DNA from 2 places in the Bacillus sp. LR--39 genome. Region 1 is predicted to be linked to the other one. Evidence: predicted binding sites of a transcription regulator. Region 1 holds the regulator's gene; the other holds the start of a gene.
What was found. Region 1 encodes LexA, which represses DNA repair genes until DNA is damaged. Its sites were predicted from a motif close to CGAACATATGTTCG; they were not measured.
Positions count from the first base shown of each region.

Region 2: ACWHAR_RS03275 (DNA polymerase IV) is a predicted target of LexA. The motif match lies at 2,808-2,821, and genes of this name have one in related genera.

Region 1 covers NZ_JBSIOT010000001.1:1,076,827-1,083,448, reverse strand. Annotated here, with positions in the region: gene ACWHAR_RS05405 (poly-gamma-glutamate hydrolase family protein) at 1-402, shown strand, start outside; gene ACWHAR_RS05400 (hypothetical protein) at 511-660, shown strand; gene ACWHAR_RS05395 (prohibitin family protein) at 647-1,477, shown strand; gene ACWHAR_RS05390 (YndM family protein) at 1,505-1,954, opposite strand; gene ACWHAR_RS05385 (hypothetical protein) at 2,108-2,536, shown strand; gene lexA (transcriptional repressor LexA) at 2,875-3,495, opposite strand; gene yneA (cell division suppressor protein YneA) at 3,652-3,963, shown strand; gene ACWHAR_RS05370 (YneB family resolvase-like protein) at 3,979-4,629, shown strand; gene ACWHAR_RS05365 (DUF896 domain-containing protein) at 4,698-4,931, shown strand; gene tkt (transketolase) at 5,097-6,622, shown strand, end outside.
Region 2 covers NZ_JBSIOT010000001.1:641,308-647,929, reverse strand. Annotated here, with positions in the region: gene ACWHAR_RS03305 (alpha/beta hydrolase) at 1-140, shown strand, start outside; gene ACWHAR_RS03300 (DUF2552 family protein) at 180-419, opposite strand; gene ACWHAR_RS03295 (iron-sulfur cluster biosynthesis family protein) at 394-756, opposite strand; gene ACWHAR_RS03290 (GNAT family N-acetyltransferase) at 828-1,796, opposite strand; gene ACWHAR_RS03285 (antibiotic biosynthesis monooxygenase family protein) at 1,793-2,137, opposite strand; gene ACWHAR_RS03280 (GNAT family N-acetyltransferase) at 2,149-2,619, opposite strand; gene ACWHAR_RS03275 (DNA polymerase IV) at 2,835-4,061, shown strand; gene ACWHAR_RS03270 (YolD-like family protein) at 4,077-4,421, shown strand; gene ACWHAR_RS03265 (YqzH family protein) at 4,522-4,728, shown strand; gene ACWHAR_RS03260 (AI-2E family transporter) at 4,802-5,872, shown strand; gene ACWHAR_RS03255 (DUF4083 family protein) at 5,964-6,131, shown strand; gene ACWHAR_RS03250 (VOC family protein) at 6,133-6,522, opposite strand; gene coaA (type I pantothenate kinase) at 6,547-6,622, opposite strand, start outside.

The DNA.
Region 1 (6,622 bases):
GCGGCTCTGCATTTGACAAGTTCGCATTTCGATGAACCGAAGGCCGTGCAAATGGTGAAAGAGCACTCTAATGTCATTTCATTGCACGGTTACGGCAGTGACGATAAAAAGATAAAAATCGGCGGTACAGACAGAGAGCGGGCCGAACTTTTGACCGATGTGCTGAAACGGCACGGGTATCCTGCCGTTCTTCTTGGCATAAATGATAAATATGCAGGCGTCAGTCCGAACAACCTTGCCAATCAATCTTCATCCGGACTGAGTATTCAAATCGAAATGAGCACCGGCTTCAGAAAATCACTATTTGACACTTTTACGCTGAAAAGCAGAGCATCCACACAAAATGGAACCTTTTATCAATTCACAAAAACGATTTCTGATTTTATCAGTGACAATTATTAATAAGCACGCCTATTTTGCCGGCGGGGCTTTTTCTTTTGAAATTTATGAAACTTTAAGTTCTTAAGATCGTATACATAATTGACAGGATGAAAGAAAAGAGGTGGGCAAATGAAAGTGATGATCGGGTCTATCATTCTTCTTGTCATCATCGGATTCGGTTTATGGCTGATGCTTAGTCCAATCTTTAAACAAGTGGGAAGCGGAGCCAAAAAATTCAAAAAGTCATGGGAGGAAGAAGATCAGCATGAGCGAAAATAAGCGCGGAAACACAAAAAAAATTCTCGGCGGTGTGATTATAGGTGCAGCCCTTTTAATTGCGGGCGTTACAGCGTCACTATTCATTGAAAAAATACCGAACGGTTATGTCGGGGTTGTATACTCACCGAATGGCGGGGTAAAATCCGACACATTGGACCAAGGCTGGCACTTAGTCGGATTATTTAATAAAGTAACGGAATATCCGGTGCGTATGCAGACAGTGAATAATGAAAATATAAAAGTGGCAACCTCAGACGGTAAAAATATAGAAATGGATATCGCTTACAACTATGTCGTGCAGCCTGATAAAGTAGTCGATCTGTTTAACAAATTCGGCGCGGTAGACGTTGAAACGATTGAAAATACATATTTAAAAACAAGGCTGTGGGATGCGGCGCGAAAATCAATCAGCAAATACTCGGTTATTGACACATACGGGCAAAAATCTGCAGAAGCCGCTGCTGATGTCCAAAAACGGTTTGCTGATGATATGAAGAGTCTTGGATTTTTAATTGACGATCTGACGCTTGGCGTACCGAAGCCGGATAAAGCCACACAGGAAGCTATCGATGCAAGGGTGAAGTCTTCACAGGAACTTGAACGGACACAAACTGAAATTAAAATAGCCGAAGCCGAAGCGAAAAAGAAAAAAATTGAAGCGGAAGGGATCGCTGATTACAACCAAATCATAAAGAAATCAATGTCAGATGAAATGATCAAATATAAATGGATTGAAAAATGGGACGGAAAAACGCCGAAAGCGACAGGCACAGACTCACTGCTGCAGCTGCCGCTGGACGATCAGAAGCAAAAATAAAAAGAGAAGGAGGCGAATGCCTCCTTTTTATGTTTTTTCCTGAGGGTCTTTTTCCGGCACTAATTCTTCAGACGCCTCGGTTTGATAGCTCCATAGCGTGCTATCCGTCTCTGTTGTGTCCTGATAATCTTCGGGAAGTACATATTGCTGCAAATACCGGTGAAAAAATGCCTCAAAAACAGAAATGCAAAGTGCAGAGATAACCGATGCCGCGGCAGGCGAGACATTAAATCCGCCAATATTCATAAGGAATATCCATAATATAATGAATGAAATTCCGAAATCAGCTGCAACGGCTGTGAAATTGCTTGTTCTCGGCAGAATCATGCAATCACCCGCAAAATAAGTGATTAAACTTAAGATCACTGTAATAAACAGAACGTTTAAAAAGGTTACTTGGTACATAAGATCCAGAACAATGTACAGTAAAGCAAGTGTGAGCGCCGTTTTAGAAGCGAAAGCAATTACGTGTTTCATTTGAACCACCTTCGTTATTTCGTTTAGTCTTCATTGTAAGCAATCCGCAAATTTTTAAACTGGTATATAGTGGTTATAAAGTATACGTTTTAATAAAATGTGAATAGACATCACAGGATTCGCAAGTTAAAATATGTAAAAAGGGGGATGCAAATGAAAAAATACTGGATATGTATTGCTGTTTTTTTATTATGTTTTAGCGGAATACACTCAGCTAAAGCGGCTACCACTGAATTTGGATCAAAAACAAGCTTCACTTTGGAGGGAAATGCAAAAGAGTTTCATATTGAAAATCCGGGGGCTGTAGCTGCCGACGATTACTTTTTAGGATATAAGTTCACCATAATGAACAACTCTTCGTGCGGTTTAAGCATGAAACTCCAGCGGATGGCGCTGAACGGAAATTTTTATACATTAAGCTCTAAAACCTACAGCGGCAGCTGGTTAAACCTCAGTGCCCAGGATAAAAAATCAATTGATCCGTATCACAAATACAGGATTCTGGTTGAAAGTTCTTCAAACGTCTGTGGCCCCGTCTATATTAAAGGGTTATACGGTGTAGAATATTATCATTTTGATTGAAAATAGATACTCGCTAAAGGCAGCGGGTTTTTTTATATTTAAATATAACTTATCGTACTATGTACTAAATATTCATATATAAATTTTGATGCACCCGCCCAAAAAAAAGATAAACAAAAGCAAATTCATCACGCACTAATATACAAAGTTGAAAAATGGATGAAAAGTTTCTCAAGGGAAACATTATTAGTTGACTTCAAAAGTGTGATGTCGGATAATAAGAATGTAAGTTTTTCCTCCTTAGCAGATTCGTTTCTTAAGCCAGGGCGAATCTGCTTTTTTTATGCAAAAAAACCCCTTACAGAGGGGTTTTTTACGATAAATGAAGTTTAATAGAATTAATGTACGGCTCTGAATACGCCGATAACTTTCCCCAAAATGCTTACGTTTTGCAGGATAATCGGCTCCATCGTCGGATTTTCCGGCTGCAGCCGCACATAATTGTCTTCTTTATAGAAGCGCTTGACCGTCGCTTCATCATCTTCGGTCATAGCTACGACGATTTCTCCGTTATTGGCCGTGTTCTGCTGTTTGACGATGACGTAATCTTTGTCAAAAATGCCGGCGTCGATCATACTTTCTCCCATGATTTCTAACATAAAGACATGTTCGCCCGGAGGAACCATCCGGTCAGGAAGCGGAAAATACTCGTCGATATTTTCAACAGCCGTAATCGGAATACCCGCCGTCACTTTCCCGATGACCGGAACGTTTACGACCTGGCTTTTCGGAATTTGGACTTCTTCTTCATCCAATACCTCAATCGCCCTCGGTTTAGTAGGGTCCCGTCTGATCAGGCCTTTTGTCTCCAGCCGCGCCAAATGGCCGTGCACGGTTGAACTGGAAGCCAGTCCTACTGCTTCTCCTATCTCTCTTACAGAAGGCGGATATCCTTTCGTTTTTACCTCTTCTTTAATAAAACGCAGGATATCAAGCTGCCTTTTTGATAGCTTCGTCATATTTCGCACCTCAAAACGTCGATTTTAAGTAGATTATAGCATGATTTTCCTGACAGTACAAACATAGGTTCGAAAAAAACGATTGACAGAAACGTTTGTTCGTATATACTGAAAGGTATAAAAAGCGAACAAACATTCTTATCGGAGGTTGTTTACATGGCGAAAGAATCTATTATATTTGTCGGGCTGTTTACTGCAATTTTAAGTGCCGCTATTTTACTTGTCTCATGTGCGGGGAATGATCAGTCCCTCAGCCAATATGTTAAAATAAAGGTTCAGGACGGCGATACACTCTGGTCACTTGCGGATCATGTAGCAGAAAAGAAACACATTAATAAAGAAGATTTCATTGAGTGGGTGACGGAGAATAATCATCTCCAAACTGCTGATATAAAGCCCGGAGACGAGCTTATTCTTCCGGTTAAGAAAAAGCATCCGGCCGTATATCAGCTGGCCATTGTCAATTAGAGAGGAAAGAGAGAAATGAAGGCGCTCATTTATGCCCGCGTAAGCACAAACAAAGAACAGCAGCAAACATCATTAAAAAGACAGGAAGAGGAGCTCAGTGAGATCGCTGCTGCAAACGGCATGGAAGTCGTGAAAGTCATTTCTGAGAAAGCCAGCGGTTACGAAATGGACCGCGACGGAGTATTTGAAATGCTTGATGAAATTAAAAAATCACATATTGACGCGATATTGGTGCAGGACGAAACGAGATTGGGAAGAGGAAACGCCAAGATTGCGCTTTTGCATTGTATTTACAGGGAGAATGTGAAAATATATACGACGGCTCATAAAGGTGAACTGGAGCTTTCTGAAGCTGATTCGATGGTACTCGAAATCGTCAGTATTGTTGAGGAATATCAAAGGAAAATTCACAATATGAAAATCCGGCGGGGAATGAAAAGAGCCGTAAAAAACGGCTACAAACCTGAACGGAATCTGAAAAACAGGCATGAAAACAGCGGAAAAGAAAAAAAAGAGGTTCCGGTTTCGGAAATTATCAGGCTGAGAGCCAACAAGCTTACCTTTGCAGAAATCGCAGCGACCTTAAGGGGATTCGGCTATGACGTGTCCAAAGCCACGGTTCACCGGCGGTTTCAGGAATATACCGCAGACACAGAAGGCAGCTGACGCGCATCAGTTGTAAAAAAGACTGCGTTTTAGTAGTATATAATCAACACGCACCAAAGGAGCTTATTATGATTTCTAAAGAAAAAATCGCAAGAATTAACGAATTGGCTCAAAAAGCTAAATCAAACACGATAACGGATGAGGAAAAAGCTGAACAGCAAAAGCTTCGCCAGGAGTATTTGAAAGGATTCCGCTCCTCAATGAAAAATACGTTAAAGAGCGTAAAAGTGATTGATCCGGAAGGCAACGATGTCACCCCTGAAAAATTAAAAAGAGAACAACAGAAAAATAATCTTCATTAAACAGAAAGAATACGGCAATACGTATTCTTTTTTCGTATATACTAATATCAGGATGTGTTTACGACAATTTTCAACAAGTTTATCTCAAATTTAAGCTGAAAGAGTTGAGAAAAAGTCAGCATCGCTTTATGATGAAAAGGTACAACAATATGGAAGGGGATTATAATGGATACAATTGAAAAGAAATCAGTTGCCACCATTCGTACACTATCTATAGACGCAATTGAAAAAGCGAATTCCGGACATCCGGGCATGCCGATGGGAGCTGCTCCGATGGCATACACGCTGTGGACGAAATTTATGAATGTAAATCCGCAGAATCCGGGCTGGTTTAACCGCGACCGCTTTGTTTTATCAGCAGGCCACGGTTCAATGCTTTTATACAGCATGCTGCATTTAAGCGGATATGACCTCAGCATTGAAGACTTGAAACAGTTCCGTCAATGGGGAAGCAAAACACCGGGACATCCGGAGTTCGGACACACAGCCGGAGTAGACGCAACGACCGGGCCGCTTGGACAGGGTATTGCAATGGCAGTGGGAATGGCAATTGCAGAACGCCATCTGGCTGAGACATATAACCGTGATTCTTTCAACGTAGTTGATCATTATACATACAGTATTTGCGGAGACGGTGATTTAATGGAAGGCATTTCTTCCGAAGCCGCTTCTCTTGCAGGCCATCTTGAATTAGGCCGCCTGATCGTATTATACGATTCTAATGACATTTCTTTAGACGGCGATTTAGACCGTTCTTTCTCTGAAAATGTAAAGCAGCGTTTTGAAGCAATGAACTGGGAAGTTCTTTATGTTGAGGACGGAAACAACATCGCTGAATTGACGGCTGCAATTGAAAAAGCGCGCCAGAATGATAAAAAACCGACTTTGATTGAAGTGAAAACCACGATCGGTTTCGGTTCTCCAAACCGCGCGGGCACATCCGGCGTTCACGGCGCTCCGTTAGGACTAGAAGAGAGCAAGCTGACAAAAGAAGCGTATGCTTGGACGTTTGAAGAAGATTTTTATGTTCCGGAAGAAGTATACGGGCATTTCAATAAAGCGGTAAAAGAAGCCGGCTCGAAAAAAGAACAGGAATGGAATGAACTGTTCGCGGCTTATAAAGAAAAATATCCTGAGCTTGCTGAACAGCTGTCACTCGGCATGAAAGGCGAGCTTCCTAAAGACTGGGATCAGGAAGTTCCCGTTTATGAAAAAGGCAGCAGCCTTGCTTCCCGCGCATCTTCAGGTGAGGTGCTGAACGGGATCGCTAAGAAAATTCCTTTCTTTGTCGGGGGATCTGCTGACCTTGCGGGTTCAAATAAAACGACAATCAAAAATGGAGGAGACTTCACGGCCAAAGACTACGCCGGGAAAAACTTCTGGTTCGGTGTCCGTGAATTTGCGATGGGCGCTGCATTAAACGGAATGGCGCTTCACGGCGGCCTTCGCGTATTCGGCGGCACATTCTTTGTGTTCTCTGATTATTTAAGACCTGCCATTCGTCTGGCGTCATTGATGGGTCTTCCCGTCACTTATGTATTCACACATGACAGTATTGCCGTAGGAGAGGACGGGCCGACTCACGAACCGATTGAGCAGCTTGCTTCTTTACGCGCACTTCCTAACCTTTCTGTGATCAGACCTGCTGACGGAAATGAAACCGCAGCTGCATGGAAGGTTGCCGTTCAAAG
Region 2 (6,622 bases), 440 kb from region 1:
AATTGCTGCACCGCAGAAAACGCGGCCCTAAGATGCTCTATCTGGCCGAATCGGGCGGGCATGCCATGTCGTACACCAAAAATCCGGAGAGCTACCGTAAAGCCGTTCAAACCTTTTTAGATACCATGACGCAAACGTAAAAAAGCGAAAGAACGTATGCTGGTTCTTTCGCTTTCCCGTCATAAAACGTCGGTAATCCCGTCCATATTTTCTCCGATCCAGTCAATGGCGAGGTCGATTGTCGTAAACTCCTGCGCTTTGAAGGTCATCTCATCCTGAAGCAGCCAGACATCCTTCTGAACGGATTCAGCGCCTCCAATAGACCAGTGCAGCAGACTGTACGGGTGGTTGTTGTTCAGAAAGGATACCCACGTTTTATGCTGTGCCGTCTGTTTAATGGCTTTCAGCTTTTGATTCACTTTCCGTTTCTCCCTGCTTTACTAATATGCTCATTCTCGGGCTCAGCATCTCTGCCGGGCTTTTTAAGACGAGCGTTTTTGCCTTTTCATTGTAATCGATTGTCATTTCCTCGTCAAAAAACACTTTTTGTGAGGTCTGGATGTAAAGCGGAAGTCCGTTGGTTTCAATGGCTTCGCATTGTCCCGTTAATTCGTCCGCCAGCCAGATGGCCGGCACACCGCTCACCGCGCACCCGCAGCCTTCTGCGTCATAGCGGAGCTGCGCTTTTTTCCCCGGGTTGGCGTCCATCGCCTGCTGAAGTGTGTGTTTCGCCGCATCCGTCACATGTATTTGCATAGATGATCCTCCGTTTTTCATTTTCGCCATTGTAGCATACCGAGCCGCTGTATGCATTGTTTCTGCTTTCTTTACAGCAGCCCGCTCTCCCAGTCCTTTGCCTCTTGTTCAGCCGCCTTGATCCAGTCATTTTTCCCTTCACTATACTTTGCCATATCGTATGGGTATGTCTCAGCGAGGTGCCGTTTCAGTTCCATGTATTGAGCCGCTTTTTCAGGCTTTGCGGTGAGGTAATCCCGGAACAGCAGATGACGCTTCACGTCCGGATGGCCTGTTTCGTATATGTGAACGTGGTGTGTGCGCTTGCTGCCGCCTTTTTGAAAGAAACGCCGGCCCTCTATCCCGTTTTCCCCTTTCGCCTCATAGCCGAGTGCTTCCAGCTGCGGACTGAATCGGTCAGCGTCCGAAATATCTTTGACCTCCGCCAGTATATCGATGACGGGTTTGCCGGCCATGCCCGGGATGGAGGTGCTGCCGATGTGGCTGACAGAATGAAGTGCTGAGCCGAAGATTCGGATCAAGTCCGCCTTCTCTCTTTCAAACATTTCTTTCCATTCCGGCTTGTACGGAACAACTTCCGCTTTCCTCTTCGGATAAAGATGAAAAAACGAGAGGGTCAGCCCTTCCGCCGTCTCTATCTGTCCGGCTTCTGTGAACCCGGTTTTTACATAGAGAGAGACTGCCGGAACGTTTTGGCTGGCGGTAGCCGCCTCTATTTTTTGGGCGTCCCGGTTCTCGTCTATCACAAATTGAATAAGCGCCCGTCCGATTCCTTTCCGAAAGCCTGAAGGGTGCACCGTCAGCCTGCATATGACAAGGTCATATCCCTTTTTTTCATACGAAATGACGCCTGCAAGCTGATCTTTTTCCTTGAAACCGGCAAACGTCTCCCGTGACCGCTGTATATCATCGGGTGTTTCATGCAGGGCGGGAATGCCGAAAAAGCCGATCAGCTCGGCTTCTTTTTGATAAGAGCAGCGCTGAACCGCCGCAATTTCCCGCGCGGTCTGTTCTTGTGTATGCTGTAAAAATGTAATCAATCTTCCGCCCCTTTTGACGCAAACATCCGCTGTGACTCCGTCTTCGTAATGCGGACCGCGTACGCTTCATACCAGGCGGTTTTTCCTTTTTGTTTTGCCGCCTGGTGGTCAGTATGATCTTTCCACCTTTTAATCGCCTCCAGGCTGTCCCAGTAGGAAACCGTGATGCCGCAGCCGTTTTCCTCCCGAACGCTTTCCGCGCCTAAAAAGCCCGGCTGTCCGCCTGCCAAATTCATCATGCGCTCTGCCGTATGTTCATATTCCTCATCATATTTTCCCTTTATTGATGAAAAAATGACCGCATAATAGGGCGGTTTGGGCGTGTCAGCTAAAAAACCCATATTCATCCCCCTCATATGTATTTCACAAACAGAATCCGGTCTTCTCCCGGACCGTCATAATTCGCAAAAACAGGGATTCCGTTTACGGTTTTGGTTCCTTTTTCAACTTCAAAGCCTAATTTTGTATGATAAGCGATTGATACTTTATTGACAGGCGCCGTCACGCAATTGACTTTTGTGCAGCCCCTTTTCTTCACGGTCTCCATAAATCGGTCGTAGAGCTGTTTTCCAATTTGCATTTTTCTGAAATCCGGATGCACACCCGAAAAATGAATGTAGGCTGTCTCAGGGTCTGATTGTGACTGAAAACCGATTAAAAAACCGGTCATTCCCTCCGGCCCGTACGTGATAAAGCTTGTGTCCTGAAAATGTTCAAAAAACAAGCGCGGCAGTTTGTCTTTCATCTGCCTGCCGCCCCACCATTCATTCAAAACAGACGTAACCATTTCATAGTCTTCAGAGGTAATTGTTCGAATATCCATTATCGATTGACTCTCCTTTTCGTCCGGCAAAATGAATGTCAGCTCTTCTCATTGGAATATAAAAAATTATATGTGGGTTGTTTGCAATTGTAAATGATTTCTTTTCAAGCAAACGAATCAGCACGTCTTCCAGCCGGGGAATGATTTACCAGTATAAACGTGATCATTGTTCGGGTACAATGAAAAACAGAACAAACGTTCCCGGAGGTTTTTTTATGGCTGATATTCTTCTTGTAGATATGCAATCGTTTTATGCGTCTGTGGAAAAAGCGGAAGCGCCTCATTTCAAAAGCCGGCCCGTGATTGTCTCGGGAGATCCCGAAAGACGCAGCGGCGTCGTGCTTGCGGCTTGTCCGCTCGCCAAACGATACGGCGTAAAAAATGCCGAACGGCTGTGGGAAGCGCAGGCCAAATGTCCCGACGCCGTTATTGTCCGTCCGCGGATGCAGCGGTATATTGATGTATCCGTCATGATTACCGAACTGTTTGAACGGTATACCGATCTTGTAGAACCCTACTCCATCGATGAGCAGTTTCTCGACGTGACCGGAAGCAGGCGGCTGTTCGGTGATCCTTTTACAATTGCCGAAAGCATTCAGCAAGCGATTATGCGTGAATTCGGAATTTATGCCCGTGTCGGCATCGGGCCGAATAAGGCGCTCGCGAAAATGGCTTGCGACCATTTTGCCAAAAAAAACGCATCCGGCATCCACAGATTGGATATGTCAAATATCAGGCAGGATCTGTGGCCGCTGCCGGTCGGAAAATTATTCGGCATCGGAAAACGGATGGAGCATCATTTAAGACGGATGGGCATCAGCACAATCGGCGGGCTTGCCGGGCACCCAGCCGAACTGCTGAAAAAACGCTGGGGCATTAACGGCGAATTGCTTCAGCGGACAGCCCGCGGCATCGATCCCTCTCCGGTCACCGTCAACACGCACAGCCGGCAAAAAGCGATCGGCCATAACATGACCCTCCCGAGAGACTACAGCCGCTTTGAGGATATTAAAGTCGTGCTGCTGGAGTTAAGCGAAGAAGTGGCCCGCCGCGCCCGTTTCAAACAATACATCGGCCATACGGTTTCGGTCAGCATCAGAGGCGCTGATTTTGAATTCCCTTCAGGTTTTCACAGACAGAGAAAGCTGATCTCTCCGACTAATTTCGGAATGGATATTTTTAAAGCGGCGGTCAAGCTCTTCAAAGAGCATTGGAACGGTGAGCCCGTCCGCAGCGCCGGCGTCTCCCTTTCCCAGCTGGAGCCTTGTGATTATGTTCAGCTGAGCCTGTTCGATGCCCAGGAAAAAAAGATCAGTCTCGGCAAAGTATTGGATGATATTCATGAGCGGTACGGCCCTGCGTCACTCCTCCATGCCGCTTCACTGACAGAGGCCGGCCAAGCCTTTCACCGGGCTGAAAAAATCGGCGGGCATTACAAATAATTTGAGGTGATATACATGAATCCGAACAAATTAACACCCGGGTATAATGTCATGTGGGAATCAAGCCGGATGATGCTGCCCGAACATCGGGAGCAGCTGCTTGCAAAAAAACGAAAAGAACGGGAATTCCGGCCTCCGGAACTGAGCGAAGAGCAACTGAACGACATGAACCGCATCATTGCGGCGTCGATTGAAGAAGACAGGGCCATCTCGGTCACCTACGCTTCAGCACACGGTCCCCGCCGCTTTTGGGGATGGGTAAAACAAGTGAGGCATGACGAAAAGCGTTTAAAAATCATAAACGATGAAGATGCGTTAACGCTGCCGTTTCATCGTATTCTCTCAGCTGAATTGGAATAAAAATCCTACCCCGGCCTGACAGAAAATATGATAGAAGAGTGGGAGGATCACATGATATTTAGTAGAATAAAGATGAATGACAAGAATAGGAGAATATACGATGGATCAATTTATAGAAAAAATGCTGGGACAAGCCCTCCGCCAGTATGGACGGAATGTGTCGACAGATCCGCTGAGCCCCTATGAAAAACAGAGTTTAAAAAAAGCTTTAGAAGAAAGAAGGAATGAAGAACCCGATGAGGATCTTCATGCCCATGTAGAAGATATTATCTACGATTACGTCACCAATCAGGGGCAGTTTTCCTGACACGGACGTTTATGCACCGGGCGATAAGGGAAACGTCCGAGAGTAAACCCTTAAAGATTGCGTGGTGCAGGATATGCCTATCGGGCCTTATTTCAGGATCGGTTATGCCGTTCTTCTGTTATTTCTCATCATTTATCTCGGAACATTAATAGACTTTTTGTTCCAGCCTGTGGTGATTACGGTTAAAACCTTATTTCCGCCTATTGTATTATCGGGCGTCCTCTACTATTTGTGCCGCCCGCTCGTCAGACTGCTGCATGCGAAATTAAAGCTGCCCGAAGGAATCGCGATTTTAGCGATTTATGCGGGAACAGCCGGCCTTTTTGTCCTCTTCCTTTATACGGCGGGCCCTGCCGTTCAAAAACAGTTTACAGCCTTCACAGATCATATTCCGGAGCTTTCCGCAAAAGCTGAAAATTGGATCGGGCATCTTCAGGACAGCAAATGGTTCTCCCGGCTTCAGCATGGGGATTCCTTTAAAAAATTAGCAGACAAAGCCGCAAATTATTCCGGTTCAATCGCTGATTCTCTCAGCAGCCTGGCCGGTACGGCTGCCAATGCCGCCATCACCGCCGCCATTATTCCGTTTGCGCTGTATTACATGTTAAAAGAAGGAAACAAAGCCCCCCGGCGTCTGCTGCGGCTTCTTCCGGAAAAACATCAAAAAGAAGGAAAACAAATCCTTCAGGACATGGATGAAGCTCTCAGTTCATACATACAAGGACAGCTGCTCGTCAGTTTTTGTGTCGGCGTACTCGTCACAATCGGCTATTTTATAATCGGGCTCGATTATCCGCTCGTTCTGGGCGCGTTCGCCATGGTGACAAACCTGATTCCGTTTATCGGGCCTTGGATCGGCACATTTCCCGGAGTCATTGTCGGATTGTTCGATTCACCGACCGAGGCGGTGCTGGTGATTACGGTCGTCGTCATTGTCCAGCAGCTTGAAAGCCAGCTGATTTCCCCGCAAATTATGGGACGGAAGCTGGACATTCACCCGCTGACCATTATTTTTCTTCTGCTTGCCGCCGGCAAATTCTCAGGAATTGCCGGGATGCTGCTGGCCATTCCGGGATATGCGGCCGCAAAAGTGGTCATAAGCCACATGCAGAAACTATTCATTCTCAGAAAAAAACAAGGCTAGGAGAGAAATGATTCATCCCCCATGTCTTCACATCGGTCAAAATGAAAAAACGGCGGGCTGAAGAAGCCCGCCGCACACGGAGGTAAAAAAGATGAACATCGGTGATGTCATTTTTCAATTGATTTCATTTATTGCAGCCGCGGTTTTCCTGTTTGCCGTGATATACGTATTCAGAAGCTTGAAGCAGCGCCGCATACAATTGGACAGAATCGAAAAGAAACTCGACGCGCTGCGCGAAGAAAAAAACGAAAAGTTATAGTTCATTCAGAAGCAGGAGCAACGAGCTCCACTTTTATCCGATCCGGATCCTCCGTGTATACGGCGTAATGCGTGCTTCCGCCTGCATATGGATGGCGGTCCCTGTAAAGCACGGGGCATCCTCTGGCAAGCAGCTTTTCTGTCATCTCGTCAACCTGCTCTCTTGATGCAGCATGAAAAGCCAGATGGTTCAGCCCGACCCGGCATCTGTGGTACTCCGGTGTTAAAAAACGCTCCTCTGTCTGTACAAGCACAACATAAAATCCTGCGTTTTTCCAGCTGATGCCGGAGTCCCAATTTTGAAATTCCCTATAACCGAGCTCACCTAAAAACCATCCCCAAAACCGGGCGGAGGCTTTCAAGTCAGATACATACAACTCAATATGATGTATCATAATATCCGCTTCCTCCTCACATCACACCCGCCTTACCAGCACCTCTTCAACTTTATGGCCGTCACCTTTTCTCAAAATCAAATCCGATCTGAATTTT